DNA from 4 places in the Modicisalibacter sp. genome. Region 2 is predicted to be linked to each of the others. Evidence: predicted binding sites of a transcription regulator. Region 2 holds the regulator's gene; each other region holds the start of a gene.
What was found. The regulator FNR, encoded in region 2, switches genes on or off when oxygen is low (the NO sensors DNR and NnrR bind a similar motif). The targets are predictions, from matches to a motif close to TTGATNTANATCAA.
Positions count from the first base shown of each region.

Region 1: a site for FNR is predicted at 2,124-2,137, ahead of ACTCB7_RS04100 (nitrate/nitrite transporter). Genes of this name have one in related genera too.
Region 3: a site for FNR is predicted at 5,128-5,141, ahead of ACTCB7_RS14355 (DUF427 domain-containing protein). Genes of this name have one in related genera too.
Region 4: a site for FNR is predicted at 5,453-5,466, ahead of ACTCB7_RS05860 (bifunctional enoyl-CoA hydratase/phosphate acetyltransferase). Genes of this name have one in related genera too.

Region 1 covers NZ_JBSREH010000006.1:668-8,067, forward strand. Annotated here, with positions in the region: gene narL (two-component system response regulator NarL) at 1-120, opposite strand, end outside; gene ACTCB7_RS04095 (type IV pili methyl-accepting chemotaxis transducer N-terminal domain-containing protein) at 117-1,943, opposite strand; gene ACTCB7_RS04100 (nitrate/nitrite transporter) at 2,247-4,943, shown strand; gene ACTCB7_RS04105 (nitrate reductase subunit alpha) at 4,971-7,400, shown strand, end outside.
Region 2 covers NZ_JBSREH010000001.1:199,858-207,257, forward strand. Annotated here, with positions in the region: gene ACTCB7_RS00955 (heavy metal translocating P-type ATPase) at 1-2,312, shown strand, start outside; gene ccoS (cbb3-type cytochrome oxidase assembly protein CcoS) at 2,309-2,554, shown strand; gene ACTCB7_RS00965 (sulfite exporter TauE/SafE family protein) at 2,554-3,270, shown strand; gene hemN (oxygen-independent coproporphyrinogen III oxidase) at 3,340-4,749, shown strand; gene fnr (fumarate/nitrate reduction transcriptional regulator Fnr) at 4,837-5,580, shown strand; gene ttcA (tRNA 2-thiocytidine(32) synthetase TtcA) at 5,607-6,461, opposite strand; gene ACTCB7_RS00985 (hypothetical protein) at 6,544-6,765, opposite strand; gene ACTCB7_RS00990 (3'-5' exonuclease) at 6,817-7,400, opposite strand, start outside.
Region 3 covers NZ_JBSREH010000047.1:95,331-102,730, forward strand. Annotated here, with positions in the region: gene ACTCB7_RS14325 (hypothetical protein) at 1-338, opposite strand, end outside; gene ACTCB7_RS14330 (NAD(P)H-dependent flavin oxidoreductase) at 526-1,590, opposite strand; gene ACTCB7_RS14335 (LysR substrate-binding domain-containing protein) at 1,683-2,552, shown strand; gene ACTCB7_RS14340 (AAA family ATPase) at 2,668-3,888, shown strand; gene ACTCB7_RS14345 (hypothetical protein) at 3,885-4,382, shown strand; gene ACTCB7_RS14350 (5'-methylthioadenosine/S-adenosylhomocysteine nucleosidase) at 4,373-5,020, opposite strand; gene ACTCB7_RS14355 (DUF427 domain-containing protein) at 5,229-5,573, shown strand; gene ACTCB7_RS14360 (STY4851/ECs_5259 family protein) at 6,060-7,400, shown strand, end outside.
Region 4 covers NZ_JBSREH010000016.1:65,588-72,987, forward strand. Annotated here, with positions in the region: gene nhaD (sodium:proton antiporter NhaD) at 1-602, shown strand, start outside; gene ACTCB7_RS05845 (MFS transporter) at 863-2,374, shown strand; gene ACTCB7_RS05850 (VOC family protein) at 2,397-3,164, opposite strand; gene ACTCB7_RS05855 (acetate/propionate family kinase) at 3,238-4,416, opposite strand; gene ACTCB7_RS05860 (bifunctional enoyl-CoA hydratase/phosphate acetyltransferase) at 4,413-5,363, opposite strand; gene ACTCB7_RS05865 (GrxA family glutaredoxin) at 5,529-5,804, opposite strand; gene ACTCB7_RS05870 (inositol monophosphatase family protein) at 5,934-6,761, opposite strand; gene ACTCB7_RS05875 (response regulator transcription factor) at 6,798-7,334, opposite strand; gene ACTCB7_RS05880 (ATP-binding protein) at 7,368-7,400, opposite strand, start outside.

The DNA of each region.
Region 1 (7,400 bases), on a different contig from region 2:
GGCCGCCTGGCCGTCGGTGGCCTCGCCGGCGACGCTCAGGGCGGTGTCCATTTCGAGCAGCTGGCGAACGCCGCGGCGGAACAGGGGATGGTCGTCGACGATCAGGACCGGGGTCGTCATTCGGCGTCTCCGGGCAGGGTGGTGGTGGGTGCCTCGCGGCGCACCTGGGGTGTGAAACGCAGGCGCACCTCGGTGCCGCCCGCGGTCGGTGCCGTCAGGTCGAGCCGGCCGTCCAGCCCGGCGGCGCGCTCGCGCATGATGGTGGTGCCGTAGTGGCCGGGCTGGTCCGTGCGCTCGCCGAGCCCGACGCCGTCGTCGTGGACACTGACCGTCACCCGGCCGTGCGCGTCGGTCTCGAGGCAGACCTCGCAGCGGCTCGCCCGGGCGTGATGGAGCACGTTGGACAGCGCCTCGCGGACGATCTGCAGGACGTGCATCTGCTCGTTGGGCGACAGCGGACAGTGGTCGAGCCGGTAGTCGAGATGGATGGAAAGCTCGCCGCGCCGCGTGAACTCGCGCACCGTCTCCTCGAGCGCGGCCTCCAGCCCCGGCCCGCTCATCTTCAGACGGAAGGTGCTGAGCAGCTCGCGCAGCTGCCGATAGGCGGCGTTGAGCCCCTCGCGCAGCTCGTCGAGCACCGCCTCGGTGTCGGCCGCCGGGGCCTGGGCGCGAACCAGCGCCTGCAGGCGGGCGACCTGGATCTTCAGGTAGGAGAGCGACTGGGCCAGCGAGTCGTGCAGTTCCCGGGCGATCACCGCGCGCTCGTCCATCAGCGCCAGGCGGCGCTGCTCGGCGTAGCCCTGGGCCAGCGAGATCGAGGTGGCGATCAGCCCGGCGATGGTGTCCGCCAGATCGCGCTGCCAGGGTTCGGGCGGCGAGTGGGGCGGGTGCTGGATCAGCAGCACGCCGTAGTGGCGGTCGGCCTCGCTGACCGCCACCCGGTAGACCCAGGGCGAGGGGGTGTCGTCGTGGTCGTCGAGGCAGGGCACGCAGTCCGGCGCCCGGCAGAAGTCGGGGCAGTCCTCGGCCCGGGTGGACAGGCGCAGGTAGGCCTGCTCGGCGTCGGCCTGGGCCAGGCACAGGGTGATCGGCCCCAGCCCGGTGACGGCGGCGAGCTGGGCGAGCACGTGCCGGTAGCGGGCATCGCCGGGCGGGGCACCGTTGAGCCGGCGTGCCGCCTGATAGAGCAGGCCGAGGCTCTCGTTGCTGCGCTGGAGCTCGGCGGTCTTGGCGGCCACCCGCTCCTCCAGCCGGCCGTACATCTGCGACAGGTTCTCGTTCATCTGGTTGATGGTGCGCGACAGCAGACCCAGCTCGTCGCCCGCCGTGTAGCGGGTGCGGCCGCTGAAGTCGCCGTGCCGGGCCCGCTCGACCACCTGCAGCAGATCGCGCAGCGGCGGCATCACCCCGGCGGCCAGCTTGTACATGGCCAGGAACACCAGGCCCAGCGTCAGGAACAGGATGACGCCCTGGAACAGCCGCAGCAGCTGGATGCGCGATTCCGCCTCGCGCTGCAGCTGGCCGACCAGCCGGTCGACCTGGTCGACGAAGTCGCCCACGCGGGCGGCGACGTCGGCCGGTGCGGTGGCCGCGGGTGTCTGCATCAGCGGGCGCAGTTGCTCGCGCCACTGTTCGGCGACCGCCTGGTACTGGCGGGTCAGCGGGTGCTGCGGGTCGTCCGGCAGGCGCTCGGTGATCACCGGCGAGGCCAGGCTGCGGTCGAGTTCGGCGAGCCGGTCAGGCAGGCGTTCGGCGCTGTCGGGCCGGGCCCGCGTGGCGAGCAGCCGGTAGGCCTGCATGCGCAGGGCGCCGGCCTGGTTGATCGCCGCCGCGTCGCCGCTGGCGGTCTCGGCGATGACGATCGAGCCGAGCATGCTGGTCAGTGCCAGCAGCACGATGCCGGCCATGGCCAGCCCGGCGCGAAAGGTCAGGGAACGGGGCATGAGAGACGATCTCGACACACGACGGGGGAGTACCTCCAATGAGTCAACCGGCCGGGGGCGCCACGCCGCCGGGGCGACCCTTCCTGAAAAATTGTTGTTGTTCAAGGTGTTGCCAGGGGTGGCCGAATACCCCGAAAGAGGTATCCAGCCTAGTCTCGCCGAGGCGTCGGGACAAGCACATTGACTCAGGTCAACGGCCGGCCCGCCCCCCTGTAGCAAGGTCCGCTCAGAGCGCCTTTCGCAGCGCCCGACCCGGGCGAAAAGGCGCTCGGGAAGTCTTTGACCGAGCCAGAGGGGACGACCATGGCCAACACTACCAGCCCGCCGAAGCGCGCCCAGAATCGCGCCCTGGGCCTTTCCACGCTGGCGTTCACCCTGTGTTTCGCAGTGTGGACGCTGTTTTCCATTCTCGGCCTGCAGATCAAGCAGGAGTTCGACCTGTCGGACACCCAGCTCGGCCTGCTGATGGCGACGCCGGTACTCACCGGCTCGATCAGCCGACTGTTCCTGGGCATCCTCACCGACCGCTTCGGCGGGCGCTGGGTGTTCAGCCTGTTGATGCTGGCCACCGCCGGCTGCGTCTACCTGCTGACCTTCGCCACCAGCTACCCCATGCTGCTGCTGGGCGCCCTGGGCATCGGCCTGGCCGGCGGCTCGTTCATCGTCGGCGTGGCCTACACCTCGGCGTGGTTCGAGCCCGGGCGTCAGGGCACCGCGCTGGGCATCTTCGGCGCCGGCAACGTCGGCGCGGCGGTGACCAACTTCGGGGCGCCCTTCCTGCTGCTGGCGCTGGGCTGGCAGGGCGCGGCGCTGGTCTACGCCACGGTGATGGCGATCATGGGCGTGGCCTTCCTGCTGCTGGCCCGCACCGACCCGCAGAGCGCCCAGCGTCGTGCCGACGCCGTGCCGCTCAAGCAGCAGCTGGCGCCGCTGGTCGAGCTGCGGGTGTGGCGCTTCTCGCTGTACTACTTCTTCGTCTTCGGCGGCTTCGTCGCCCTGGCGCTGTGGCTGCCGCACTACCTGGTCGAGGTCTACGGCCTGAGCATCACCGCCGCGGGCATCGTCGCCGCGCTGTACACCATCCCGGCGTCGCTGTTCCGCATCCTCGGCGGCTGGCTCTCCGATCGCTACGGCGCACGGCGCGTGATGTACGCCACGCTGATCGCCTCGGCGGTGTGCAGCTTCCTGCTCAGCTACCCGCCGACCCGCTACAGCGTGCAGGGCGTGCACGGCACCCTGGAGTTCTCCTTCACCATGAACCTGATCGGCTTCGTCGCGCTGATCATGGTGCTGGGCTTCTTCATGTCGCTGGGCAAGGCGGCGGTGTTCAAGCACATCCCCAGCTACTACCCGCAGCATGTCGGCGCGGTGGGCGGCGTGGTGGGCATGATCGGCGGGCTGGGCGGTTTCTTCCTGCCGCTGACCTTCGGCATGCTCAACGACGTGGTGGGTATCTGGCAGAGCTGCTTCATGCTGCTGTTCGTGGTCTCCGGCGCGGCGCTGGCGTGGATGCACTACGCGATCCTGCGGGCCAGCCGTCACGAATGGCGTACCGGCCGCGAGGTCCGCGACCTGCCGGAACTGGCCACCCCCAGCCATTTCGTGCTTCAGGACTGGCGTCCCGAGGACCCGGACTTCTGGGCCGAGAAGGGCAAGCGCATCGCCACCCGCAACCTGTGGATCTCGATCCCCAACCTGCTGCTGGCCTTCTCGGTGTGGATGGTGTGGTCGGTGGTGGTCGCCAAGCTGCCCCAGGTGGGCTTCGACTACAGCTCCAACCAGCTGTTCTGGCTGGCCGCGCTGCCCGGGCTGTCCGGCGCCACGCTGCGCATCTTCTACAGCTTCATGGTGCCGATCGTCGGCGGCCGGCGCTTCACCGCGCTGTCCACCGCCTCGCTGGCGCTGCCGGCACTGTGGATCGGCTTCGCCGTGCAGAACCCCGACACTCCCTACCTGGTGATGCTGATCCTGGCGCTGCTGTGCGGCTTCGGCGGCGGCAACTTCGCCTCGAGCATGGCCAACATCTCGTTCTTCTATCCCAAGCGCGAAAAGGGCAACGCCCTGGCGCTCAACGCCGGACTGGGCAACCTGGGCGTCAGCGTCATGCAGTTCTTGATCCCGCTGGCGATCACCGCCGGGGTGTTCGGTGCACTGGGCGGCGAGCCCCAGACCCTCGGCGACGGTGACCGCCTGTGGCTGCAGAACGCCGGCTTCGTGTGGGTGCCGTTCATCCTGATCGGCGCGGTGGCGGCCTGGTTCGGCATGAACGACATCGCCAGCGCGAAGTCCTCGTTCAAGGACCAGGCGGTAATCTTCAAGCGCAAGCACAACTGGCTGATGTGCGTGCTCTACACCGGCACCTTCGGCAGCTTCATCGGCTATTCCGCGGGCTTCCCGCTGCTGGCCTCCAACCAGTTCCCCGAGGTCGACGTGCTGCAGTTCGCCTTCCTGGGGCCGCTGGTGGGCGCGCTGTCCCGCGCCGGCACCGGCTGGGTCTCGGATCGCTTCGGCGGTGCCCGGGTCACCCTGTGGGTGTTCGCGGCGATGATCGCCTGCGTCGCCGGGGTGCTGTTCTTCCTCGGCATCAAGGACCAGCCGGGCGCCTTCTGGGGCTTCTTCGCCATGTTCCTGCTGCTGTTCTTCTTCACCGGGGTGGGCAACGCCAGCACCTTCCAGATGATCCCCGAGATCTTCCGCCAGGAAGTGGCGCGGCTGATGCCCGATCTCGACGCCGCGGCGCAGCGCCAGCAGAGCGAGAAGGAATCCGCGGCGACCATCGGCTTCACCTCGGCGATTGCCGCTTACGGGGCCTTCTTCATTCCCAAGACCTTCGGCAGCTCCATCGCCCTGACCGGCGGAGCCGAGCTGGCGCTGTACGGCTTCATCGCCTTCTACGCCGTCTGCGTGGCCCTGACCTGGTTCTACTACACCCGCGCCAACGCCGAGATCCGCTTTCAGGAGCCCGGGCGGGCGACGCCGGCCCAGACCGCGTCGTCATGACCCCGAGCCATTGAGGAGAGAGATTCCATGAGTCATTTTCTGGACCGCCTGAAGTACCTGACCCGCCGCCCCGAGCACTTCGCCGAGGGCCACGGCGAGACCCGCGACGAAACCCGCGACTGGGAGGACGGCTACCGGGCCCGCTGGCAGCACGACAAGATCGTGCGCTCCACCCACGGCGTGAACTGCACCGGCTCGTGCAGCTGGAAGATCTACGTCAAGAACGGCCTGGTCACCTGGGAGACCCAGCAGACCGACTACCCGCGCACCCGGCCGGACCTGCCCAACCACGAGCCGCGCGGCTGCCCGCGCGGGGCCAGCTACTCCTGGTACCTGTACAGCGCCAACCGGCTCAAGTACCCCTTGATCCGCAAGCCGCTGCTGGCGCTGTGGCGCGAGGCGCTCGAGCGCCACGACGACCCGGTGGACGCCTGGGCGTCGATCGTCGAGGACCCGACCCGGGCCAGGCAGTACAAGAAGGCCCGCGGCCTGGGCGGCTTCGTGCGCGCGAACTGGGAGGAGATGGAGACGCTGATCGCCGCCTCCAACGTCTACACCGCCAAGCAGTACGGCCCCGACCGGGTCATCGGCTTCTCGCCGATCCCCGCCATGTCGATGGTCAGCTACGCCGCCGGGGCACGCTACCTGTCGCTGATCGGCGGGGTCTGCCTGTCGTTCTACGACTGGTACTGTGACCTGCCGCCGGCGAGCCCGCAGACCTGGGGCGAGCAGACCGACGTGCCGGAATCCGCCGACTGGTACAACTCGGGCTACCTGATCGCCTGGGGCTCCAACGTGCCCCAGACCCGCACCCCGGACGCCCACTTCTTCACCGAGGTGCGCTACAAGGGCACCAAGACCGTGGCGATCACCCCGGACTACGCCGAGGTGGCCAAGCTCGCCGACGAGTGGCTGTCCGCCAAGCAGGGCACCGACGCGGCGCTGGCGATGGCGATGGGCCACGTGATCCTCAAGGAGTTCCACCTCGAGCGCCAGGACCCCTACTTCACCGACTACGTGCGCCGCTACACCGACATGCCGATGCTGGTCGAGCTCGAGCCCCGCGAGGACGGCAGCTACGCCCCCGGCCGCCAGCTGCGCGCCAGCGACTTCGGCGAGGCGCTCGGCCAGGCCAACAACCCCGAGTGGAAGACCGTCGCCTGGGACAAGGCGAGCGACCGGCTGGTGGTGCCGCGCGGCTCGATCGGCTTCCGCTGGGGCCAGGACGGCGTCGAGGCCGACCGGGGCAAGTGGAACCTCGAGCCGCGGGACGCCGAGGGTCGCGAGATCGAGCCGCTGCTCACCTTCGCCGAGCATCGTGACGACGTGGCGCGGGTCGCCTTCCCCTACTTCGGCGGCATCGAGCGCGAGCACTTCGCCCACGTCGCCGGCAACGACGTGCTCTACCACAGCCTGCCGGTCAAGCGCCTGACCCGCGCCGACGGCAGCACGGTGCTGGCGGTCACGGTGTTCGACCTGACCTGCGCCAACTACGGCATCGACCGTGGCTTCGGTGCGGCGGACGCCGACGACGGCGCCACCGACTACGGCCAGGTGCGCCCCTACACCCCGGCCTGGCAGGAGAAGATCACCGGGGTGCCCGCCGCCCAGTGCCTGCGCATCGCCCGCGAGTTCGCCGACAACGCCTCCAGGACCCATGGCCGCAGCATGATCATCGTCGGTGCCGGCATGAACCACTGGTACCACATGGACATGAGCTACCGCGGGCTGATCAACATGCTGGTGCTGTGCGGCTGCGTGGGCCAGAGCGGTGGCGGCTGGTCGCACTACGTCGGCCAGGAGAAGCTGCGCCCGCAGACCGGCTGGCTGCCGCTGGCCTTCGGCCTCGACTGGACGCGCCCGCCGCGCCAGATGAACGGCACCTCGTTCTTCTACAACCACTCCAGCCAGTGGCGCTACGAGAAGCTCAAGATCCAGGAGATCCTCTCGCCGCTGGCCGATCCCCAGCAGTACGGAGGCAGCCTGATCGACTACAACGTGCGTGCCGAGCGCATGGGCTGGCTGCCCTCGGCGCCGCAGCTCGACACCAACCCGCTGCGCCTGGCCGCGGCCGCCGAGGCGGCGGGCCTGTCCACCAAGGACTACGTCGTGCAGCAGCTCAAGGCCGGCAAGCTCGCCTTCGCCGCCGAGGACCCGGACAACCCGCAGAACTTCCCGCGCAACCTGTTCATCTGGCGCTCCAACCTGCTGGGCAGCTCCGGCAAGGGCCACGACTACCTGCTCAAGTACCTGCTGGGCGCCAACCACGGCGTGCAGGGCAAGGATCTGGGCAGCATGGACGGCGTCAAGCCCGAGGAGGTGACATGGCGCGACGAGGCCGCCGAGGGCAAGCTCGACCTGCTGGTGACGCTGGACTTCCGCATGTCCACCACCTGCCTGTACTCGGACATCGTGTTGCCCACCGCGACCTGGTACGAGAAGGACGATCTCAACACC
Region 2 (7,400 bases):
TCGTCGCCGGCGGCCTGGATGGCTACTACCGCTTTCGTACTCGGCTGCCCGAGCGCCCCGACACCGGCCGCCGCGCCCGGCCGGAGACCTGGCGGGTCTTCGACGACCCCGAGCTGCAGGCCGATTTCCTGCACCCCCTCGACGACGAACGGGCGGCCGTCACCCTGGCGGTGGAGGGCATCACCTGCGCGGCCTGCGCCTGGCTGATCGAGCACCGCCTCAACGCCCTCGACGGCGTGACGCGCAGCGCGGTCAATCTCAGCAACCATCGTCTGTACCTGGAGTGGGATCGCCGCCATCTGGCATTGTCGCGGATCCTCGCCGAACTCGCGGCGATCGGCTATCCGGCCCAGCCCTACGTGCCCGACGCGGCCCAGCAGCACCAGCAGCGCGAGGAGCGCCGGGCGGCGCGGCGGCTGATCGTCGCCGCCATCGCCATGATGCAGGTGATGATGTTCTCGATCCCGCATTACCTCCCCGGCGACGGCGGCATGAGCCCGCGCTTCCAAGCGCTCTTCCACGCCCTCTCGCTGGCCCTGGCCACGCTGGTGGTGGGCTACTGCGCCCAACCCTTCCTGCGTGGCGCCTGCCGCGACCTGCGCAGCCGCCACCTGGGCATGGACGTGCCGGTCACCCTGGCCATCCTCGCGGCCTACCTGGCCAGCGCCTACGGCGTCGCCACCGGCGGACCGGTCTACTTCGACTCGGTGACCATGTTCACGGCACTGCTGCTGGGCAGCCGCTATCTCGAGATGCGCGCCCGTCATCGCCACGGCCGCAGCGGCAATGCCCTGGCCGGCGTGCTGCCACGCAGCGCCCTGCGTCTCGATGCCGGCGGCCACGAGCAGGTCGTGCCCGCCACGCGGCTCGTGCCCGATGATCGCATCCGCGTGCTCCCCGGCGAGAGCGTGCCGGTCGATGGCGTGATTCTCGACGGCGCCTCGAGCCTCGACGAGGCCCTGCTGACCGGCGAGTCGCAGCCCGTGCCCCGGGGGCCGGGCGAGGCCGTCACCGGCGGCAGCCTCAACCTCGACACCACCCTAACCGTACGCGTCACCCGTACCGCCCGCGCCTCGCGGGCCGCCGAGATCCTCGCCCTCACCGATCGCGCGTTCAGCGAACGCCCGCGCCTGCTGGACACCGCCGCCCGACTGGCGCACCGCTTCGTCATCGGCGTGCTGCTGACCGCCCTGGGCGTGGCCCTGGCCTGGCTGGCGATCGACCCGTCGCGGGCGCTGTGGGTGACGATCTCGGTACTGGTGGTCACCTGCCCCTGCGCCCTGGCGCTGGCCATGCCCGCCGCCCTGTCCGCCTGCCATGGGCGGCTGCGCCGGCGGGGGGTGCTGCTCACCCGGGCCGATGCCATCGAGCATCTGGCCGACGCCACACGGGTCATCTTCGACAAGACCGGCACCCTGACCCGGGGCCGCCCGCGACTGGCCGAGACACACCCCCTCACTGCCGGGATCGACGCCGCCCGAGCGCGGACGCTGGCCGCCGCGCTGGAGGCCCACTCTGAACACCCCATCGCCCACGCCTTCGCCCCCTATCGCGTTCCCGGCATCACGGCGTGCAATGTCACTCGCCAGACAATGGGCAGCTTGAGCGGCGAGGTGGCGGGCCGCGCCCTGCGGCTGGGGCGTGCCGATGCCGTCATGAGCGCCCCGCCCGCACCGCCGCCCGGCGACGGCCAATGGCTGCTGCTGGCCGAGGCGACGACCCCGCTGGCCTGGTTCCGGCTCGAGGACACCCTGCGCGACGGCGCCGAGCAGGCCGTCGCCGCGCTCCGGGAGGCCGGGCTTGCCGTGGAACTGCTCTCCGGCGACGATACCCCCGCCGTGGCCGCCCTGGCCCGCCGGCTGAGCGTGACCGACTGGCAGGCCCGGGCCACCCCGGAGGCCAAGCTGGCCCATGTGCAGGCCCTGCAGGCCACCGGCGAGCGAGTGATCATGGTCGGCGACGGCATCAACGATGCCCCGGTGCTCGCCGCCGCCGATGTCTCGCTGGCGATGAACGAGGCCACCGACCTCGCCCGCACCCGCGCCGATGGCGTGCTGCTCGCCCCGCGGCTGGGGCGGCTGGCCGAGGCCGTGACGCTGGCGCGCCGGACCCGGCGCCTGATCCGCCAGAACCTCGCCTGGGCGCTGGGCTACAATCTCTGCGCGCTGCCGCTGGCCGCCACCGGCCTGGTGCCGCCCTGGGCGGCGGCACTGGGCATGGCGGGCAGCTCGCTGGTGGTGGTGGGCAATGCCCTGCGCCTCGGCCGTGACGCCGCCACATCGCTCCCCGATCCCGAGGAGACCGCACCATGAGCATCCTGTACCTGCTGATTCCGCTGTCGCTGCTGCTGCTGGGGCTGGCCGTGTGGGCGTTCTTCTGGGCGGTACGCTCGGGCCAGTTCGATGACCTGGAAGGTCCCGCCCATCGCATCCTGTTCGACGATGACGAGGGCGACCTGCCGGCCGCCCGCCAGCGCCGCCGCGACGGCACGTCCGACCCGGCGCCGGAGGAGGATGACACCCGCCGGGGACCGCGTCAGGGTCCGCCGCCATGATGCCCGCGGCCGTCCCCGACCTGCCGCCACTCGCCGCCGCCTTCGTGGTGGGGCTGCTCGGCGGCGCCCACTGCATCGGCATGTGCGGCGGCATCATGAGCGCACTGAGCTTCGCCGTGCCGCCCAGCCTGCGCAGCCCGCTGCGCCTGGGCGGGCTGCTGTTCGGCTACAACCTGGGGCGCATCGCCAGCTACATGCTCGCCGGGGCGCTGGTCGCCACGCTGGGCGGCTGGGTCGGTGACGGCGTCCCCCGGGCCCGCTTCGTGCTGCAGGGCCTGGCCATCGTGCTGCTGGTGATGATGGCCCTCTACCTGGCCGGCTGGTGGCGCGGGCTGACCCGCCTGGAAGCCGGCGGGCGCCACCTGTGGCGCCACCTGGAGCCCATCGGCCGGCGCCTGATGCCGGTGGTGCATGTCCCCCGGGCCGTGGCGCTGGGCGCGATCTGGGGCTGGCTGCCCTGCGGGCTGGTCTATTCGATGCTGGCCTGGAGCCTGGCCGCCGGCGGCGGCTGGCACGGCGCCCTGCTGATGGGCGCCTTCGGGCTGGGCACCCTGCCGGCGCTGCTGGTCACCGGCGCCGCCGCCCACCGGCTGACCCGGCTGGTCCGCCACCCGCTGGGCCGCACCCTGGCCGCGCTGCTGCTGCTGGGCTTCGCGCTGTGGCAGCTGTGGGGGCTTGTCGCCGTCATGGCGGGCCACCATGCGCCCCCCGCTTGACGCAGGTCAGACGCCCGACGGGTGCGGCGGCGTAGCATGAGACTGTCGTTTCCGGTTCGAGAGTCCGTCATGTCCGCCACCGCCGTCGATCCCCCCGTTGCTGCCGCCCCCGATCCGCGCGAAGCCGAGCTGATTCGCCGTTACGCGCACACGGGGCCGCGCTACACGTCCTATCCGACCGCGCTGGACTTCTCGCCGTCGTTCGGCGCCGAGGATTACACTGCGGCCCTGAAACGCAGCAATGCCGCGCGGCGGCCGCTGTCGCTCTACGTTCATATCCCGTTCTGCCGCAAGATCTGCTTCTACTGCGCCTGCAACAAGATCGCCACCAAGGACACGTCGCTGAGCGTAGGCTACCTCAGCCGCCTGGACCGCGAGATGGTGCTGACCTCGCGCCACCTCGATACCGGCCGCGAGGTGCGCCAGCTGCACTGGGGCGGCGGCACGCCGACCTTCCTGACCCTGGACCAGATGAGCGATCTGATCGACCGCCTGCATGCCCGCTTTGGGCTGTCCAGTGCGTCCGACCGTGACTATGCCATCGAGATCGACCCGCGCGAGGCCGATGTCCTCACCCTGCGCCACCTGCAGGCGCTGGGCTTCAATCGCATCAGCCTCGGCGTGCAGGACCTGGACCCCGAGGTGCAGCGCGCCATCAACCGCGTCCAGCCCCGCCAGCTGACCGAAAGCCTGGTCGAGGAGGCGCACCGGCTGGGGTTCCGCTCGCTCAACCTCGATTTGATTCTCGGCCTGCCGCACCAGACCCGCACCACCTTCGCCGAGACCCTGGAGCAGGTCATCGCCATGGCTCCGGCGCGGCTGTCGATCTTCAACTACGCTCACCTGCCGGAGCGCTTCAAGCCCCAGCGGCGCATCGATGCCGGCGCCCTGCCGGCGCCCGAGGAGAAGCTGGCCATGCTCATGGACACCCGGGAGCGCCTCGATGCGGCCGGCTACGTGCACATCGGCCTGGACCATTTCGCCCGTCCCGACGACAGCCTCGTTGTCGCCCAGCGCGAGGGGCGGCTGCACCGCAACTTCCAGGGCTACACCACCCACGGCGAATGCGACCTGGTGGGGCTGGGCGTCTCGGCGATCAGCCATCTCGACGACTGCTACGCTCAGAATCCGGTGCGCCTGGACGACTACGAGGCCGCCCTGGACGCCGGCCGCCTGCCCACCGCCCGGGGCCTGCGCCGCACCGCGGACGACCGCCTGCGCGCCTTCGTGATTCAGCGCCTGATGTGCGACCTGGCGCTCGACCTGGACGCCGTCGGCGAGCATTTCGGCCTCGACGCCGCGGCCTACCTGGCCGACTCGCTGCGCGCCCTGGAGCCGGCCGAGCGCGACGGCCTGATCACGCGGCACGGCAACCGGCTCGAGGTCACGCCGCTGGGTCGGCTGCTGGTGCGTCATCTGGCGATGGCCTTCGATACCCGCACCAGCGGTCATCGGGGTCGCCACTCCCGAATTCTCTAACAGTAAACTTTAATGAATCCCTCATCGCTTATTGCCCCGCATAGGGACTACCATAGGGAACGAGTCTTGATCGTTCGGGAGACCAACATGGCGAGTCACGCCCTTCATGCCGGCCGCCCCCGGCTGCAGGAAGCCCGCTGCCAGACCTGCAGCCTGAGTTCCCTGTGCCTGCCGCTCGCGCTGGAGTTCAATCAGATGGATCGCTTCGAGGCGATCATCCAGCGCCGTGCGCCACTCAAGAAGGGGGAGGCGCTGCTGCGCCAGGGGGATGCCTTCACCAGCGTCTTCGCGGTGCGCTCGGGGAGTCTCAAGCAGATTACCAGCGAGGGTGACGGCGAGGACCAGCTGACCAACTTCTACCTGCCCAGCGAGCTCGTGGGGCTCGACGGCATCGACGAGAAGCACTATCCCGGCAGCATCGTCGCGCTGGAGACCACCACGGTCTGCGAAATCCCCTTCGACCGTCTCGACCAGCTCTCCGAGACCCTGCCGGAGCTGCGCAACCAGCTCTATCGCAGCATGAGCAAGGAACTGCGCGACGACCGTCGCATGCTGCGCCTGCTGTCGCGCAAGACCGCCGACGAGCGCCTGGCCAGCTTCATCGTCAACCTGTCGTCACGCTTCCGCCGCCGCGGCTACTCGCCCTACAGCTTCCGGCTGTCGATGGCCCGCGCCGATATCGGCAACTACCTGGGCCTGGCCGTGGAAACCGTCAGCCGCATCATCGGCCGTTTCCAGCAGCACAAGCTGGTGGATGTGCAGGGCCGCGAGGTGCATATCCTCGACCTCGACGCCCTGGAAGCCCTGGCGGAAGGCGACCACGAGCACTGATCCGGCGCGCATCGCGCGCCGGCGGTTCAGGCCTCCCGGGCCAGCAGGTCCAGCGCGTCGATGCGTGAGGCGTTCAGTCGCTGCTGCTTCGCCTCGAGCCCCGCGAAGTCGAACAGTTCGCGATCGGCCAGCTGCGACGGCGCGACGTTGGTCACCGCCTTGAACATCGTCTCCAGCCGGCCGGGGTGCTTCTTCTCCCACTCGGCCAGCATCTCCTTGACCACCTGACGCTGCAGATTGGGCTGCGAACCGCATAGATTGCAGGGGATGATCGGGAATTCCATCAGTCGCGCGAACTCGGCGATGTCCGCTTCGCGGCAGTAGGCGAGCGGGCGGATGACGATGTTCTTGCCGTCGTCGGAGAGCAGCTTGGGCGGCATCGCCTTGAGGCTGCCGCCGTAGAACATGTTGAGGAACAGCGTCTCGAGGATATCCTCGCGATGGTGGCCCAGCGCCACCTTGGTCGCACCGATCTCTTCGGCGAAGCCGTACAGCGAACCGCGCCGCAGCCGCGAGCACAGGGCACAGGTGGTCTTGCCCTCCGGCGTCTTCTCCTTGACCACCGAATAGGTATCACGCTCGAGGATGTGGTAGTCGACGCCGATACCGTCGAGGTATTCCGGCAGAACATGCTCGGGAAAGCCGGGCTGCTTCTGGTCCAGATTGACCGCCACCAGCGAGAAGTTCACCGGCGCATTGCGCTGCAGGTTGCGCAGGATTTCCAGCATGGTGTAGGAATCCTTGCCGCCCGACAGGCAGACCATCACCTTGTCGCCCTCGCCGATCATGTTGTAATCGATGATGGCGTTGCCGACCTGGCGACGCAGGCGTTTCTGCAGCTTGTTGAACTCGCGTTTCTGGGTACCAGTAAGTGCTTGCATGGGAAAGGCGACACGCGGGGAAATGGAAGGCGCGCCTATGCTACCACCCCCTCCGGTGAGTTGCGACGCCCACGACCCGGCGTCACAGCCCCTGCAGCACCATCAGATAGCGCAACGCCACGCCGAGCGACAGCAGCAGCACCCCCGCCCGTTGCAGGTGAGTTTCCTGGCGGGTCAGTACCAGCCGGCGTTCCCAGAACAGCACCACGCTGCGCAGCTCCTGCGTGCGACGGGCGTACCTTGCACACACGAACAACATCAGGCCCAGCCCCGCGATCAGACACAGATTCTGCAATTCCAGCACCCTGGCTCTCCTCCTCATTGTTGGCATTGTCGCCGGGTTCACGCCCGGGCATCAGACCGCGTCACAGGCGCCCTGTTTCAGACGCACGTACATCAGTGCGGTGGTCACCGCATCCCCCAGCGCGGTATGGCGCTGCATCAGCGGCACCTTGAGCGACCGGGCCACGCTCTCGAAGGCCATGTGCGGCTCGACCTGCGGCTGGGTGCGGCGCATCCGGCGACGATACTCCTGCGCCAGATCGACGGTGGCGTTGGGCAGGTCGAAGCCGAAGCGTGGGCGCAGGTGGCGGTTGATCACCGCGATGTCGAAGTCCACGCACCAGCCCAGCAGCGGCCGATTACCGATGAAGTCGAGCAGCGCCTCCAGCGCCTCGCCCACCGGCAGGCCGTCGTTGAGATCAACGCCGCGCAGTCCGTGAATCTTGATCGAATCGGCACCGAGACTGTCCGGGCGCTGCAGGCGCAGGTCCAGCGCCCCGCTGGTCAGCACCCGGTCGCCCTTGATGCAGACGGCCGCCAGCGACACCAGCTCGGCGGTGCGCGGATCCAGACCGGTGGTCTCGCAGTCGATGGCCACCAGCTCGTCGCCGGTGTACGGGTTGAACAGCCACCCGTAGCGCCCGTTGATCTGGCGAC
Region 3 (7,400 bases), on a different contig from region 2:
ATGGCCGGGTTCATGAAGTCGGTATGGGTGCCGGTGCCATCCACCCGCGGCGCGGTGACCGTGAAGCCGAGCAGGTCGGGGCGCAGGTAGTGGATGCCCATGGCCCCCAGCTCGGCGGGCGCGCCATGGGCCTCGGCCGTCACGCATTCACCGGACGGGTCCGGCACGTAGCCCGCTGCCAGGGCCGCGTTGACATCCTCGAAGCGCCGTGTGGCGGCGCGCACCGATTCGATCAACGCCGTCGCCTCCATGTTCTGGCCCGGAGGCGGGCTCGCCGTTACCAGTGGGGCCGCCGTCAGACCCGCCAGGATCACACCACCCCACATGACTGCACGCATGGGACTCTCCTCCCGGCATCGCCGGGCCGGCCGCATCGGGCAGGCGCCCGCCAGCGTTATCGCCGAGCCCGCTTGCGGCCCAGGGTGAGAGGGCCCGGCACGCGTCGACCAACCCAATCAGTATAGGAGAGCCGGGGCCTTCGGCGGTGCCGCGAAACGCGAAGCGGGCAGGCGAGTGCCGGTGGCGTCAGGCGCCGTCGTGCCATTCCTGGAGCAGCTGGCTCACCAGCTCGCCGGCGGGGAGTTCGCGTGCCAGTGGCGCGCCCTGTCCGGCCCAGTGCGCCGCGAAGTCATGATGGCCGTGGCCGGCCGCCGCCGCGTTGAGCCGCTTGGCCGCGTCGTACGCCACCGGATAGGCGGGGGGCGTTGCCTCGGGCGTGGCCTCGGCATGGCGAATCAGGCGGTTGAGGATGCCGCGCGCCGGACGCCCCGAAAGCGCCGTGGTCATGCGGGTCACCCCGGCACGTTCGCTTTTGAGGGTCGCGCGATAGCCCTCGTTGGCCGCCGATTCCGGGCACAGGATGAAGGCGGTTCCCAGCTGGGCGGCGCAGGCGCCCAGCGCCAGGGCCGAGCGGATGCCCTGGCCGTCCATGATGCCGCCGGCCGCGACGATCGGCAGGGCCAACTCCTTGACGAGCCAGCGAACGAGCACGGACGTGCTCAGCTGTTCATCGTCGGCTTGCGGGTCGAAGCAGCCGCGGTGCCCGCCTGCTTCATCGCCCTGGGCAACGATCGCGTCGACGCCCCGCGCCTGGCTATCTCGCGCCTCCTGCAGGCTGGTGGCCGTCGCCAACGTGTAGATGCCCGCCTCCCGTAACGCGCGTATCCGAGCCTCGGACGGCAAGCCGAAGTGAAAGCTGACCACGGCGGGGCGCGACTCGAGCAGCATCTCGAAGGTCGCATCGTCCTCCACGAAGCTGCGGTAGATCTCGTCGAGCTCGTCCGGCGGCTCGCGGTCACTTTCCCGGAACAGCGGGGCCAGGTGGGCGAGCCAGGCCGATTCCCGGGCCGCGTCGCGCAGTGCGGGCGCATGGCAGAAGACGTTGACGTTGAACGGGCGGGACGTCATCGCCCGGGTCTGTTCGATCATTGTTCGGGCCTGCTCGACGCCGCTGGCGCCGATACCCAGGGAGCCCAGGCCGCCGGCATTCGACACGGCCGCGGCCAGCGCCGGCGTGGCCACGCCGGCCATCGGCGCCTGGATGATGGGCTGAATGCCGAGCCGGTCGGTCAGGGGATTCGACGCTGTCATGGGAAAGGCCTCCACGAGTGCGGGAACGATGGCTTTCATTTATTCTCAAATTAAGAATAAAATAGATCAATGAATTTCAAAAGGCGAATGATGTGGATCTGGAAACCCTGAGAATCTTCGAGGCTGTCGCCGCCGAGTTGAGCGTGACCCGCGCCGCCGCGCGGCTCGGGCGGGCGCCTTCCAACGTCACGACGCGCATACAGCAGCTGGAGGCGGAGCTGGGCGCGGAGCTGTTCATTCGCCTCGGCAAGCGCATCACGCTCTCGACGGCGGGGCAGCGCTTCCTGACCTACGCACAGCGCCTGCTGGCGCTGGAGGACGAGGCCCGGCAGGCCGTGGGCGGCAGCGGTGGCGGCAGCCTGCGCATCGGCAGCATGGAAAGCACGGCGGCCAGCCGGCTGCCGGTGCCGCTGGCGGCCTTCAACCGCGCCCATCCGGCGACCCGGCTCGAGGTCAGCACCGGCCCCTCGGGGCCGCTGGTGGATGAGGTTCGCGACGGGCGGCTGGACTGCGCCTTCGTGGCCTTGCCCGCCGAGCTCGAGAACGAACCGGCCCTGGCCGAGATGGGGCTGCAAAGCGCGCCGGTCTGGGAGGAATCGCTGCTGCTGCTGCTGCCGCCCGCCGATGCCGAAGCCACCGTGCCGGCGGAGCTTGGCACCCGCACTCTGGCCGCCTTCCGGCCGGGCTGCACCTACCGCGCCATGGCGGAACAGCGACTCGGCATCGTCGCCGGAAGCGAATGGCGCATCCAGGAGCTGGGCTCCTACCACGCCATGGTGGCGGCCGTTTCGGCGGGCGCCTGCGTCACCCTGCTGCCCCGCAGCGTGCTGGACGTGAGCCGCGTGTCGGACGACCTGGCCACGCTGGAGATGGGCACCGTCAGCACGCGTCTGCTGTGGCGCTGCGGCTACGAGACGCCCGCGTTCCAGGCGTTCGCTCGACAGTTCCTGGGGGAGGCATGAACGACACGCCCGCGTGGCGCGCTCCTTGATTCTGCGATACCGGGCGATCAGTCGACCGTCCTTCGCTAACATGCCAGACTTCTATGCCTAACCCTTACCGGCGGAATGCCTCTGAATGAAGCTCAAGTGCCTGACACTGGAAAACTTTCGCGCCAAGCCCTCTCTGTCGATGACATTGGGGCCGCGCCTGACCCTGCTGATGGGCGCGAATGGCAGCGGCAAGACCACGCTGTTGGACGGTATCGCCATCGGGCTCGGTGAAATCCTCACCTATCTGCCTGGTGTGTCGGGCATGACCTTCAAGAAACGCGGTGACATCCATCAGCAGGATAACCACCTGGCTCCCTACACGCGGATTACCCTGCAAACCCCTCAGGGCCTGGGCTGGGATCGTCTGCAGCGACGCGACAACAGCAGGAAGACGGCCGGCGAGATTCCTCCGGGGCGAGGTGTGAAGGCGCTCAAGCAGCATCTCGACAGTGCCGTGATCGAGCCCTGGGCTGCCGGTGAATCCTTCGAGCTGCCGGTGTTTGCCTATTACGGCGTCAGCCGTGCCCTTCTGGACATTCCCCTGAGTCGCAAGGGGTTTCCCAAGTCACACGAACGCTTCGATGCCCTGGCCAATGCGCTGAACGCCGATACGCGTTTCAAGGCGGCCTTCGTCTGGTTCTACAACAAGGAGAACGAGGAGCATCGCCTGCAGAAGCAGCACAAGAGCTTCGATGTGACGTTGCCCGAGCTGGACGCCGTCCGCCGTGCCATCACGCGGTTATTCCCGGACCTCTCCGAGCCGCATATCGAGCTCAACCCGCTGCGTTTCGCGGTGAAGCAGGAAGGCGAGTGGTTGAATATCGCTCAGCTCAGCGATGGCTATCAGACCCTGCTGGGGCTGGTCATCGACCTCAGTTCTCGAATGGCCATGGCCAATCCGCAGCTGGACGATCCGCTGGCGGCCGAAGCGGTGGTGATGATCGACGAAGTCGATCTGCACCTGCATCCCGAGTGGCAGCGGCGAGTGCTGGGGGACCTGCTCGCCACCTTCCCCAATACCCAGTTCATCGTCACCACGCATAGCCCTTTTATCGTCGAGGCGCTCAACAATCACCTCAAGCGCAGTCAGATCGACGGCTTTGAGATCACCAGCGAGCCCATCCGGTCACTGTTGCCGCTAGCGCCGGAAGAAGTAGCCGCCTATCACGTGACGCCGAACGAGGCCCAGTCGCTGATGGCGGCCGACCTGGGGCTGCTCGATGACACGCTGCTCAGCCACTTCAATGCCATCAATCGTCTCTATGACGAGATGCGGGATATCGAGTGGGAGCATCGCGAGGCATGAATCTGGGCGAGTATCAGGGCTGCGTGTGTCGGAAGATGGGCAACACACAGGCGCAGTGCCTCGGGGAGTACACGCTCGGTGAACAGGGCAAGCTGGTTCGCCTGACCCCCAAGGCAGGGGAGCGGGCCGTCGCCGTGGTGCTGGATGGCTGCGTGTTGCGCGACAACCAACCGAAGTGCGATGGCCTCTTCCTCTGGCAGGGCAATCAACGTCATGCCGCCGTACTCGTCGAACTCAAGGGAGCCGGCGATATCCCACATGCCTTCGAGCAGCTGGCTTACGTGAAGCATCATCGGGCGGAATATCGGCAGCTGGTGGTTCGCCTGGAAGAGGGGGCCCGCGGGCGGGTAGCGGAAAAAGCCGTGGTGGTGACCAACGGCCTGCTATCCAAACCGGAGCAGGAGCGGCTGGAGAATCACCACGGCATCCGCGTGATGGCGGTCATACACTGTGAAGCCAGCTCGCCGATCCCGGAGATGCGGGACTATCTCTGATCGTCGAGCATCTCACCCAGCCGATCCACAGCCGTGGCCAGCTTCTCGTCGATGACGTGGAGATACGCCGTCCAGTCGTCGATATGGTTCAGCTCCGCCTTGCCGTCGGAGATGCCGCGCAGCACCACCAGCGGCACGTCGAAGCGGGTGCAGGCACGCAGGCAGGCGTAGCTTTCCATGTCCACCATGTCGGCGGCGATGGCGGCATAGGCCGCGCCCGAGACGATATCGGCGCCGGTCGAGAGCGTGGCCTCGGGAATCCCGGGAATACGCAGCGGCAGGGGCAGGGTGGCCGGCAGGTCGAGGAAGGGCGTGACGCCCTTCTCGAAGCCGAGCGGCGAGGCGTCCATGTCGCGGTAGGCCACCGAGGTCGCCTGATAGACCTCGGTCTGCTCGAGATCCCGGCTGCCCGCCGAGCCCAGCGACACTACCAGGTCCGGCCGTTGCCCGCGCGCTGAAAGCTCCGCCAGCGCCGCGGTGAGTTCCACCGCCGCCTCGACCGGCCCCACGCCAATCATCACGGGCGTGAACCGCTCCCGCAGATGCGGGCCGTATTCGGCATCCGCCGCCATCACGAACAGCACGGAGCGGCGGCCCAAGTTCGTCAGCGGTGCCGGTGTGCGTGGTGTCTGGTGCATCCCGAGAGTCTCCCGCAGCTTATGAGCGCCACCATCATGGCGGGCGGGGGCGTTGGCGCCAAGCGTGGGATGGCTCGGCGAATGCTGAACGGACCAGACCCGCAAGACCGATCTGGATCAAAAGCCGAAGTGAAATTGTCTCCAGGCGGTGACATTATGTATCCCTAATTCTAGGCTGAGGAACCAGCCGACCAGCAAGGGACTGACGATGGCCGATCACACCGCCGAACCCCGCATTACCCTGCATCCGCATACCCGCCGGGTTCGCATTTTCGATGGCGACATGCTGATTGCCGATACCTGCCGGGCCATCGAACTGCGCGAGCGTGGTTATCCACCGAGACACTATCTGCTGCGTGCGGATGTGGCTATATCGAAGCTGTCGGTTTCCTCTACCGTTACCCACTGCCCGTTCAAGGGCGATACCACCTATTACTCGCTGCCTGATATCGCCGATGTAGCCTGGAGCTATGAACGGTCAATCGATGAGATGCAGGCGATTGCCGGGCGGTTGGCTTTCGATGCGGAAAAGGTGACGGAGCTTGTGGAGTGATGTCCGCTATCGACCCAAAGCGGACCTCCCGGCAAGCTAGGCATGCACGTTCAGCCGCGTTATGCAGCCGGCACGATGATCGATGTTTTGATTGCGCACCTCTGTAAACCGTGGCTACCCCATAGCTTTGAGGAGTGATTTGACCAGCATGAAACCACGTTGGAAGCAGCGTGCATACGCCCGGTGCATTTTGAATACAGTATGTTCGCGGGCTGGATGTCAGCTAGGCGACGAACCGTATCAAACGCCGCTTGAATGCTGCACTGCCAGCTGGCATTGCCTCACGGTGGGCACCGGGACTGTATTTTGATGATGCCGGTATCAAGCATGCCCGTGCACGAAGAGGCGGTGGCTATGGGCTGAATATTACAGCTAGAAAATCGTCTTTAAAGAGTGATAGCGCACGTGTGCTACCTGGCTAATTAATAGGTATTTACTAAAAGAAGCGCCACGGTTTTCATACTCACGAGGAAAGGATGCTCATACATGGTAAATCCGGTGGAAGGTGAGTCGGCTAAAACGTGGATCAGGGCTTATCTGGCCAGAAGAGGTCGAACTTCTCCTAATGGTCAGCCGCTATATCGTTATGCCACCAGGGAAAGCGAGCGGGAGTTTCTGGCAGCCCTGCTAACCATGAATGCTGAGGAACGCTTGAGCCCAACGTATGGCATCTATTGGGCTGCGGGGTTTTGCCTGTTTGTGGCGGATACCTATCGGCGTGAGTATGACGCTCACTGGTCCTGGCAAGCCTTCGATAAACAGCTGGATATTGAGTTGCAGCCTAACGATCGGGCAGAGCTGGTCAAGTTGGGTTTGAGTTTCTGGGAGCGCCCCTTGCGTTATCGCGATCAGCGCGCTGACTATCTGGGGTCTCTGTTTGCGGAAGGTGGTTTACCATGGAGGCTGCTGCAGAGTGAGCAACATGGTTTTGGTCGTGCTATCAAGGCGGGTCTCAGTCATAAAAATGCGGGCCAGGAAGCTGTTTCTGTTATTCGTCAGTTTAGGCGGTATTTCCCGAAGTCTTTCCAAAACGATGATACCTATCACCTGCTTGCCAGTATTGTTGAAACTTTGAAAAAATTGGCTAGTGAGTATGAGCTTGATCAGCAAAATGATCCGGCGGCCTTCCTAAATCAACATGCATCTTATTGGCGTGAACAGTTTCCCCTGCCACTTGAGCAAGATAATGGCGTGGCCCTTGTCAATGAGTGGTTGGTGGATGCCAGTGTGCAGCTTGAAAGGCGCAAGCATGCTCGTGATATGGCGCGTGCTTTTACCTGTGAGCATTGGCTGAGAGGTACCCTGGATACACCACAGCTGGAAGCTAACGTATGGCTAGGCACTTCCCTTCAGATAAACCTGGAGGGGCATTCCATTACCAACAGCCGGGTTGAGCTGGCGCTTTATGAGGGCGAACGCTTGGCGCTCAAGCTGGGGGTTGATTACGGGCGAGTGGAAGGCGAGCTGATGACGGTCAGGCTTCCTGCTGAAACAGCCCGTGTCCCCCGTCAACAGCCGGAGAGGCCGCTCTTGCTGGTGGCGTCCTGTGCGGGGGAGCGCCTGGATACCCGAGTGATTCAGTCGAGCGAGATTGATTGGCAGTATCTGCCAACGGTCTTTGTGGAAGATGACGATGTCACCCGGCTGGCTGGCATTGCCTCGGTACAGTATCAGGCCGCTGACGCTCTGTTGCGTGTACCGCCAGGTATGCAGGCCCCGTATGCAGAAGCACTGCAAACGGATGACCAAGGTGGGCATTGGTATCGCATCTATGAAGGTTGCGTACTGGCAGAAGGAGAGGCTCGCTATGTGATTGAACCCGGGCTG
Region 4 (7,400 bases), on a different contig from region 2:
CCCGGCGTTCCGATCGCCTGATCGCGGCCATCTTTCTGGTCACCATCCTGGCCACCCTCAGCGGCAACGTGCTGTTCGGCATTCCGCCGCTGCTGACCTTCCTGTTCGGGCTGTCGGTCATGTTTCTGATCGGCCATTTCGTCGAGCGGCGTTCCGAGGCCGAGGAGCGCCGCGTGCTCGATTACATTCGCGTCATCGAGTACGACACCCTGCTGTTCTTTCTCGGCATTCTGCTGCTGGTGGGGATGCTCAAGGAGATCGGCGTCCTCGATGTGCTGACCCAGGGGTATCGGGTGCTGCCGGTGGAAGGCGCCAACTACGTGATGGGGCTACTGTCGGCACTGGTCGACAACGTGCCGTTGACCGCGGCGCTGTTGAAGTCGGGCATCGTCATGGCGCGGCCGGACTGGATGGCGCTGACCTACGCGGCCGGCGTGGGCGGCTCGCTGCTGGTGATCGGCTCGGCGGCCGGCATCATCGCCCTGGCCAAGGTGCGTGTGCTATCGTTCACGGGATATCTGCGTTTTCTGCCGGCCCTGCTGGTAGCCTACAGTCTGGGCTTCGGTGGGGCCTACGCCATCGCCTTGGCAACCGGGGGTTGAACAAATCCTGATCAGCCGTGCCGATTGCCGTCCTGGCGGCACCGGCGCGGCCTGTCCCCTCATCGCACACAGGGTTATGCACAGTTTCTGTGCATAACCCGAGCCGGCGAAAGCGGACGGATGCGGCTGGTCGTCGCGCCGTCCAGCGACTAGAATCTAGCCACACCTGAAGCCTGTTGAATTACCGCCTGGCCGAATCGCGAGATTCGGCCAGGCGGTTTTCCTGTTTGCCCTGCCGATAGTGAATGGAGGAGACGGCGTTGCGCAGTCTGCCGGCGACCCTGCCGATACTTTTCGTGTGCGAGATCAGCTTCCTGCTGGGCCATGGTCTGATCATGACCCTGCTCGGGGTACGGATGTCCCTGGAAGGCTTTCCATCGCAGATGGCCGGTCTGCTGATGTCGAGCTTCTCGCTGGGCTTCGTGCTGGGCAGTTACTTCCTGGAAAAGCGCATTCGCTCGGTGGGGCACATCCGTGTCTTCGCCGCCTGTGCCGCCATGCTGGCGGTCACCGCCATGCTGCACGGGCTGTGGGTCAACCCCTGGGCGTGGCTGGTCTGGCGCGTGGCGGGCGGGGCCTCCACGGCGGGACTGTTGATGGTGATGGAGTCGTGGGTCTCCGGGGAGTCGACCAACGACAACCGCGGCAAGGTGCTGGGCTGGTATCTGGTGATCTCCACGCTGTCGCTGGCCGGCGGGCAGTGGATGCTCAACCTGGCCGACCCGGCGACGATGGTGCTCTTCTCGGTCTCGGGGATGCTGTTCGCGCTGTCGCTGGTGCCGCTGTCGATCCACCGTATTCACGGGCCGACGCACTCGAGCCATGACACCGCCCACAAGATTCGCTTCAAGGAGCTCTACCGGCGCGCGCCGGTGGGGCTGGTGGGGGCCTTCACCGCGGGGCTGATGGTCCAGGCCTTCTTCGCCATGACGCCCTATTTCGGCCAGGAGATCGGCCTGTCCACGGCGCAGACGGCCCAGTTCATGGCCACCACCACGCTGGTGGCGCTGTTCGCCCAGTGGTTCCTGGGGCGTGTCTCCGACCGGCTCGACCGGCGCAAGGTGATTCTCTGCATGGCCGGGGTGATGGCCATCACCGGGGCCTTCATCTCGGCGGCGGCAGGACACAGCTATCTCGTCCTGCTGGTGGTGGCCTGCTTCCACACTGCCATGCTGCATACGCTCTATTCGCTGAGTCTGGCGCATACCAACGACTGGCTGGAGCCGTCCGAGATCATCGCCGCGAACTCCAAGCTGATGATCTGGTACGGGGTCGGGTCGATTGTCGGGCCGTTCAGCGCGTCGCTGGTGATGCAGGTCGTGGGGCCCGAGGGGCTGTGGCTCTTCCTCGGCTCGGCCGCGCTGGCGCTGGCGATGTTCGTCATGGTGCGCCTGCACGGCACGCAGACCGACAAGGCGCCCGAGGTCGAGCAGGAGCCCTACGCGCCCATGCCGATGATGGAAACGCCGCACTATCACAGCGAACTCGACACCCGCTATGACCCCCAGCAGCTCGAGTTCGACTTCGAGTTCTACGAGTATGAGCTGGAGGATGTGCCTGACGCCGAGGTGGAGACCACGGCGTCAGCCGACGAGGCCGAGTCGGCTGACGCGGCGGACGAGACCGGCACGTCGGAGGACGAGTCGATGGGCGAGGAGCCGGCCCACGAGGACGAGGAAGGCGACGAGGCGATTCAGCAGCGCGGCGAGTCGTGGCACGAGAACGAACACGAGCCGGCCTCGGCGGCGCCTTCGGCACCCCGGGCGGGGTGACCGGGGACGCGTCGAGCGTGGCTCAGGCGATCTCGCAGCGGGTATGCTCGGGCAGCAGCAGTTCGGCGGCCCTTTCCTGGTGTCCCGGCAGGCTGCGCTGGACCAGTGCCAGGCCGCCAGGCACGATTCGATGCTCGTCACCCTCGGCGAAGGCCAGGCGTCGCGAGGCGGCGGTATAGTAGCGGTAGTCCAGCAGCGGCGAGACCGGAAAGAGCCCGTGGCGCCGGTCGTCGCTGCCCGGCAGGCCGGCCTGCCGCAGCTGCCGGTCGAGTCCCGCCAGCGGCTGGCCGAGCCGTTCGCAGTCGAGCCCGGCGTGATGCAGGCGTGGGCCGAGCGCCGCGATCCAGGCGGCCAGCGGATGGGCTCGGAGCAGTTGCTGGTAGGTGGCCCAGTCGGGCATCGGCCAGGGGCGGCCGCGGCACAGCAGGTTCTGGCCTCGGCAGTCGGCGGGGTGGGCGGCACCGATCAGGGCTTCCAGCTGGCGGCGCGGCTCCCGGGTCAGGGCGCCGGGCTGCAGCTCCACCAGCAGCAGCCAGGCGCCGTCGTCGTCCGGCGTCAGGCAGGAGACCAGCACGCCGCGATCGGCCATGGCGTACTGGCCGGCCCGCCGGTAGCCGAAATGCGCGAGCGTGGGCAGCAATGCCTCGGAACTGAAGGGGCCGTGGTTGAGTGTCACGATCGCCAGGTATTCGGCGCTCGGTACCCGTGACCAGAGGTCCAGGGCGGCCAGGTCCGGGTTCAGGTGAACGTAGTCCAGCCACAGCTGCTGCAGAAACTCTTCGCGTTGCATGATCGGAGGTCTCCCTGTGATGCCTCCGAAGTATAGGCAGTGCCGCCCGGGGGCCATTCAACGCCCCGCCTCGTCAGGCGGGGGCGGCGGGAGAGGCCGGCAGGCAGGCCAGCGTTGAACGTCGAATTTCCGCTTCCTCGTCGGCCGCGACGATGCCGATGGCCGGCCCGCCGCCGCGGTCCAGCCGTGGCGCATGACGCGCATTGGCCGCGTCGTCGAGCTTGATGCCCAGCCAGGCGAGGTCGTGGCACACGGCCTGGCGGATCGGCGCGGCATGCTCGCCGATGCCGGCGGTGAAGATCAGGGCGTCCAGGCCGCCGAGCAGGGCGACCAGCCCGCCGATTTCCCGGACCACCCGACGCACGAAGAGCGCGACCGCCTCCGCGGCGGCCGGGGCGTCACTGGCCAGCAGATCACGCATGTCATCGGACAGTCCCGAGACCCCGTAGAGCCCGCTGTCATGGTAGAGCAGGTGCTCGATCTCGTCGGCGCGCCAGCCCTTCTGCTGCAGCAGGTAGAGAATCACGCCGGGGTCGAGGTTGCCCGCCCGGCGCCCCATCATCAGCCCGTCGAGCGCGGTGAAGCCCATGGTGGTGGCCTGACTTTGCCCATCCGCGAGGGCGCACAGGCTGCAGCCGTGACCCAGGTGGGCGATGATCACGCGGCCCCGATGGCGCTCGCCGATCAGCTCGGGCAGCTGGCGCACGGCGTGGGCGTAGGACAGTCCGTGAAAACCGTAGCGCAGAATGCCCTCCTCGGTCAGCCGGCGCGGCAGCGCGAAGCACTGGTTCAGCCAGGGCTGGCTGCGATGGAAGGCGGTGTCGAAGCAGGCCACCTGCGGCAGGGTGGGCCAGTGAGCGTGCAGGGCGTCGATCAGCGCCAGCGCCGGTGGCTGATGCAGGGGCGCCAGCGGGATCAGTTCGCGCAGCTCGTCGACCACGGCCGGTTCCAGCAGGCAGGGCGCGGCGTGGTGGCGACCGCCGTGCACGACGCGATGTCCCACGGCGCTCAGCGGCACGTCGCCGAACTGCGCCTCGAGCCAGTCAAGCAGCGGCGCAATCACGGCGGCGTGCCCGGTTCCCGTCAGGCGGGGCAAGGCGTCACTGGGCGTCGTGGCGCCGTCGAGCACCAGATGCGGCGCCTCGTTGATGCGCTCGATGGTACCGCGGACCCGGCAGCGCTCGTCATGGAAGAGCGCGACCTTCAGCGACGACGAGCCGGCGTTGAGGGCGAGAACGGCGCGCGAGGTCATGGTGTGCGCCCCCGATGCACCACCAGGCAGGCCAGCGCGGCGGAGGCCAGCCGGCTGGCAGTGGTGTCGCTGCGGCTGGTCAGCATGATCGGTACCCGCGCGCCCATGACCAGCCCCGCCGCCTGGGCACCGGCCAGGTGGATGAGCAGCTTGGCGATCATGTTGGCGGATTCGAGGTCGGGGCACATCAGGATGTCGGCATGGCCGGCGACCGCCGAGGTCAGGCCCTTGGTGCGGGCGGCCTGCTCGGAGACCGCATTGTCGATGGCCAGCGGGCCGTCGAGATCGCCGCCGGTGATCTGGCCGCGCTGGCTCATCTTGCACAGGGCGGCGGCGTCGAGGGTCGAGGGTATGCGTGGATTGACGGTTTCCACGGCGGACAGGATCGCTACCCGCGGGCAGTCGAGCCCGAGGGCATGGGCGAGGTCGATGGCATTCTGGATGATATCCCGCTTGGCGGTGAGGTCGGGCTGGATGTGCAGGGCGCCGTCGGTGATCAGCAACGGCCGTGGATAGCTGGCGACGTCGAGTGCGTAGATGTGGCTCATCTGGCGTTCGGTGCGCAGCCCGGCCTCGGTGGCGAGGACGGCGCTCATCAGCTCGTCGGTATGCAGCGCCCCTTTCATCAGGGCGTGAACCTCGTTGCGGGCGGCGAGCGACACGCCGGTGTCGGCGGAGGCGTGACTGTGGGGAGTGTCGACGATGGTCAGATTCGACAGCGATTCGCCGAGGGTCCGCGCGGTCTCGAGAATGCGTGCCCTGGGGCCGACCAGCAGCGGCTCGATCAACCCCTGGCGCCAGGCTGCCAGCGCGCCACCCAGGGAGAGCGCATCGCAGGGGTGCACCACGGCGGTGCGGATGGGGGGGTAGCCACGGGTCGCGTCGATCAGTTGCCGGTGGCGATCACCGACGGCAGGGCCGTGAGGCAGTGTGCCTTGATCCGCCATGCTCGAGTCTCCGTCATGCCGGGCGTCGCCCGGGAATGCCACGACTCTAGGCGGGAATCGGCGCGCCGACCAGCACAGATGCGCCTCTGTTGACCTGGGTCACATGCAGGGGGCGCGAATCAAGAACGCCGGCTCGAGGCCGGCGCAGGAAGGGCAGGCGGCAGCTCAGTTGACCGGGGTTTCCGGCATCAGCTGATTGTCGCGCACGTACTGGTCGAACTCGGTGAAGCCGCCGATGTGGGTCTGGTCGACGAAGATCTGCGGCACGGTCTCCACCGGCTTGCCGATGGTCTTCTCCATGTCGGCCTTGGTAATGCCTTCTTCATGGATGTCGATGTAGCGATAGTTGAAATCATCGCGGGCGTTGGTAAGTTGCTCGGCCAGTTCCTTGGCGCGTACGCAGAACGGGCAGCCGGCGCGTCCGAAGATGACTGTCAGCATGGGATCTCCTTTATGACGAGAAGCCTGGGTGTTGGATCATTGAATCTGGGGCGCATTGTTTCGCATTCGGCGCGCGAGGACCAATAGAGTCTCGCTACGCCGATTATTGCATGCCTTTATGGGGCCGGGTCATTCCGCGTCGGGCGACAGGCGGCCTTCGTCGGCACGCTGCAGCAGATTGCGAAGGGCAACATAGATATCCGGCGCCGCGGCGACGATATGCTCGCCGTAAAGCTCGTCGGGGATGCCCTCGGGAGCCGGGTAGACATGGCCGGTGCGGGCGCCGGCCTCACGGGCGATCAGCAGCCCGGCGGCGAAATCCCAGGGCGAGACGCTTTCATAGTAGGCATCGAGCCGTCCGCAGGCCACGTTGCACAGGTCGAGGGCGGCGGAGCCGCAGCGCCGTACGTCCTGACAGTGCTGCATGACCGCCGAGAAGCGGCGCAGCAGCGGCTGGCGGCCGTCGCGGCGATAGGGAAAGCCGGTGGCAATCAGGCTGCTCTCGAGCCGGCTGGCCAGGCTGGTGCGGATGCGGGCCTGGTTGCGCCAGGCGCCTTCGCCGCGGATGGCCACGAAGGTCTCGCCCAGGAAGGGCGCGTGTACCACGCCGATCTGCACGCGGCCGTCCACCGCCCAGGCAATCGACACCGCGACATGGGGAAATCCCCGGGCGAAGTTCACCGTGCCGTCGATCGGGTCGACGACCCACAGCGGCCCCTTGCGCCCCAGGGCTTCGCGGTCGGGAGCGATTTCCTCGCTGAGCCGGGCGTCGTCGGGAAAGTGCTGCTGCAGGCGTTCGCTGATCCACTCGTCGACCGCCACATCGGTGTCGGTGACCAGTTCCGTGCCTTTCTTGTAGCGCTGTGAGAAGCGCTGGCTATCACGAGCGGCCAGGATCTCCTGGCCGGCGCCTTCGGCGATCTCGGTCGCGATGGCGAGCCGCTCGGCTAGCTGCATGAAACCTCCTGGGGTTGGTGGCGATACGGGAAGCCGTCAGCGTCGCACCGGGCGCTTCTGCAGCTTGCGCTGCAGGGTGCGGCGATGCATGCCCAGCGCCCGGGCCGTGGCGGAGATGTTGCCGTCGTGTTCCTGCAGCACCTTCTGGATGTGTTCCCAGGTGACGCGGTTGATCGACGGCGGATTGTCGGCGATGTCGATGTCGGGGTCGCCGGTCTCGCGGTTGAAGGCGGTCAGCACCTCGTCGGCGTCGACGGGCTTGCACAGGTAGTTCACCGCGCCGAGCTTGATGGCTTCCACGGCGGTGGCGATGCTCGAGTAGCCGGTCAGCACTACCACGCGGCACTGCGGGGCCACGGCCAGCAACTCCGGCAGCAGCTTGAGCCCCGAGCCGTGCTCGAGCTTGAGATCCAGGGTGGCGAGCTGCGGCGGCGAGCGCCGGGCCAGCTCCAGCGCCTGCTCCTCATCCGTGGCCACCAGCACCTCGAAGCCACGCCGGCTGAAGGCACGTTCCATGACATGGCAGAACATCTCGTCGTCATCGACGATCATCAGGCGTTCGGCAGTTTGCATAGCAGCGTTCCGTGTCGTAGGGCAATGCCGGCGTCATTCGCCGGCAATCAGGCGGGGCAGCTTGAC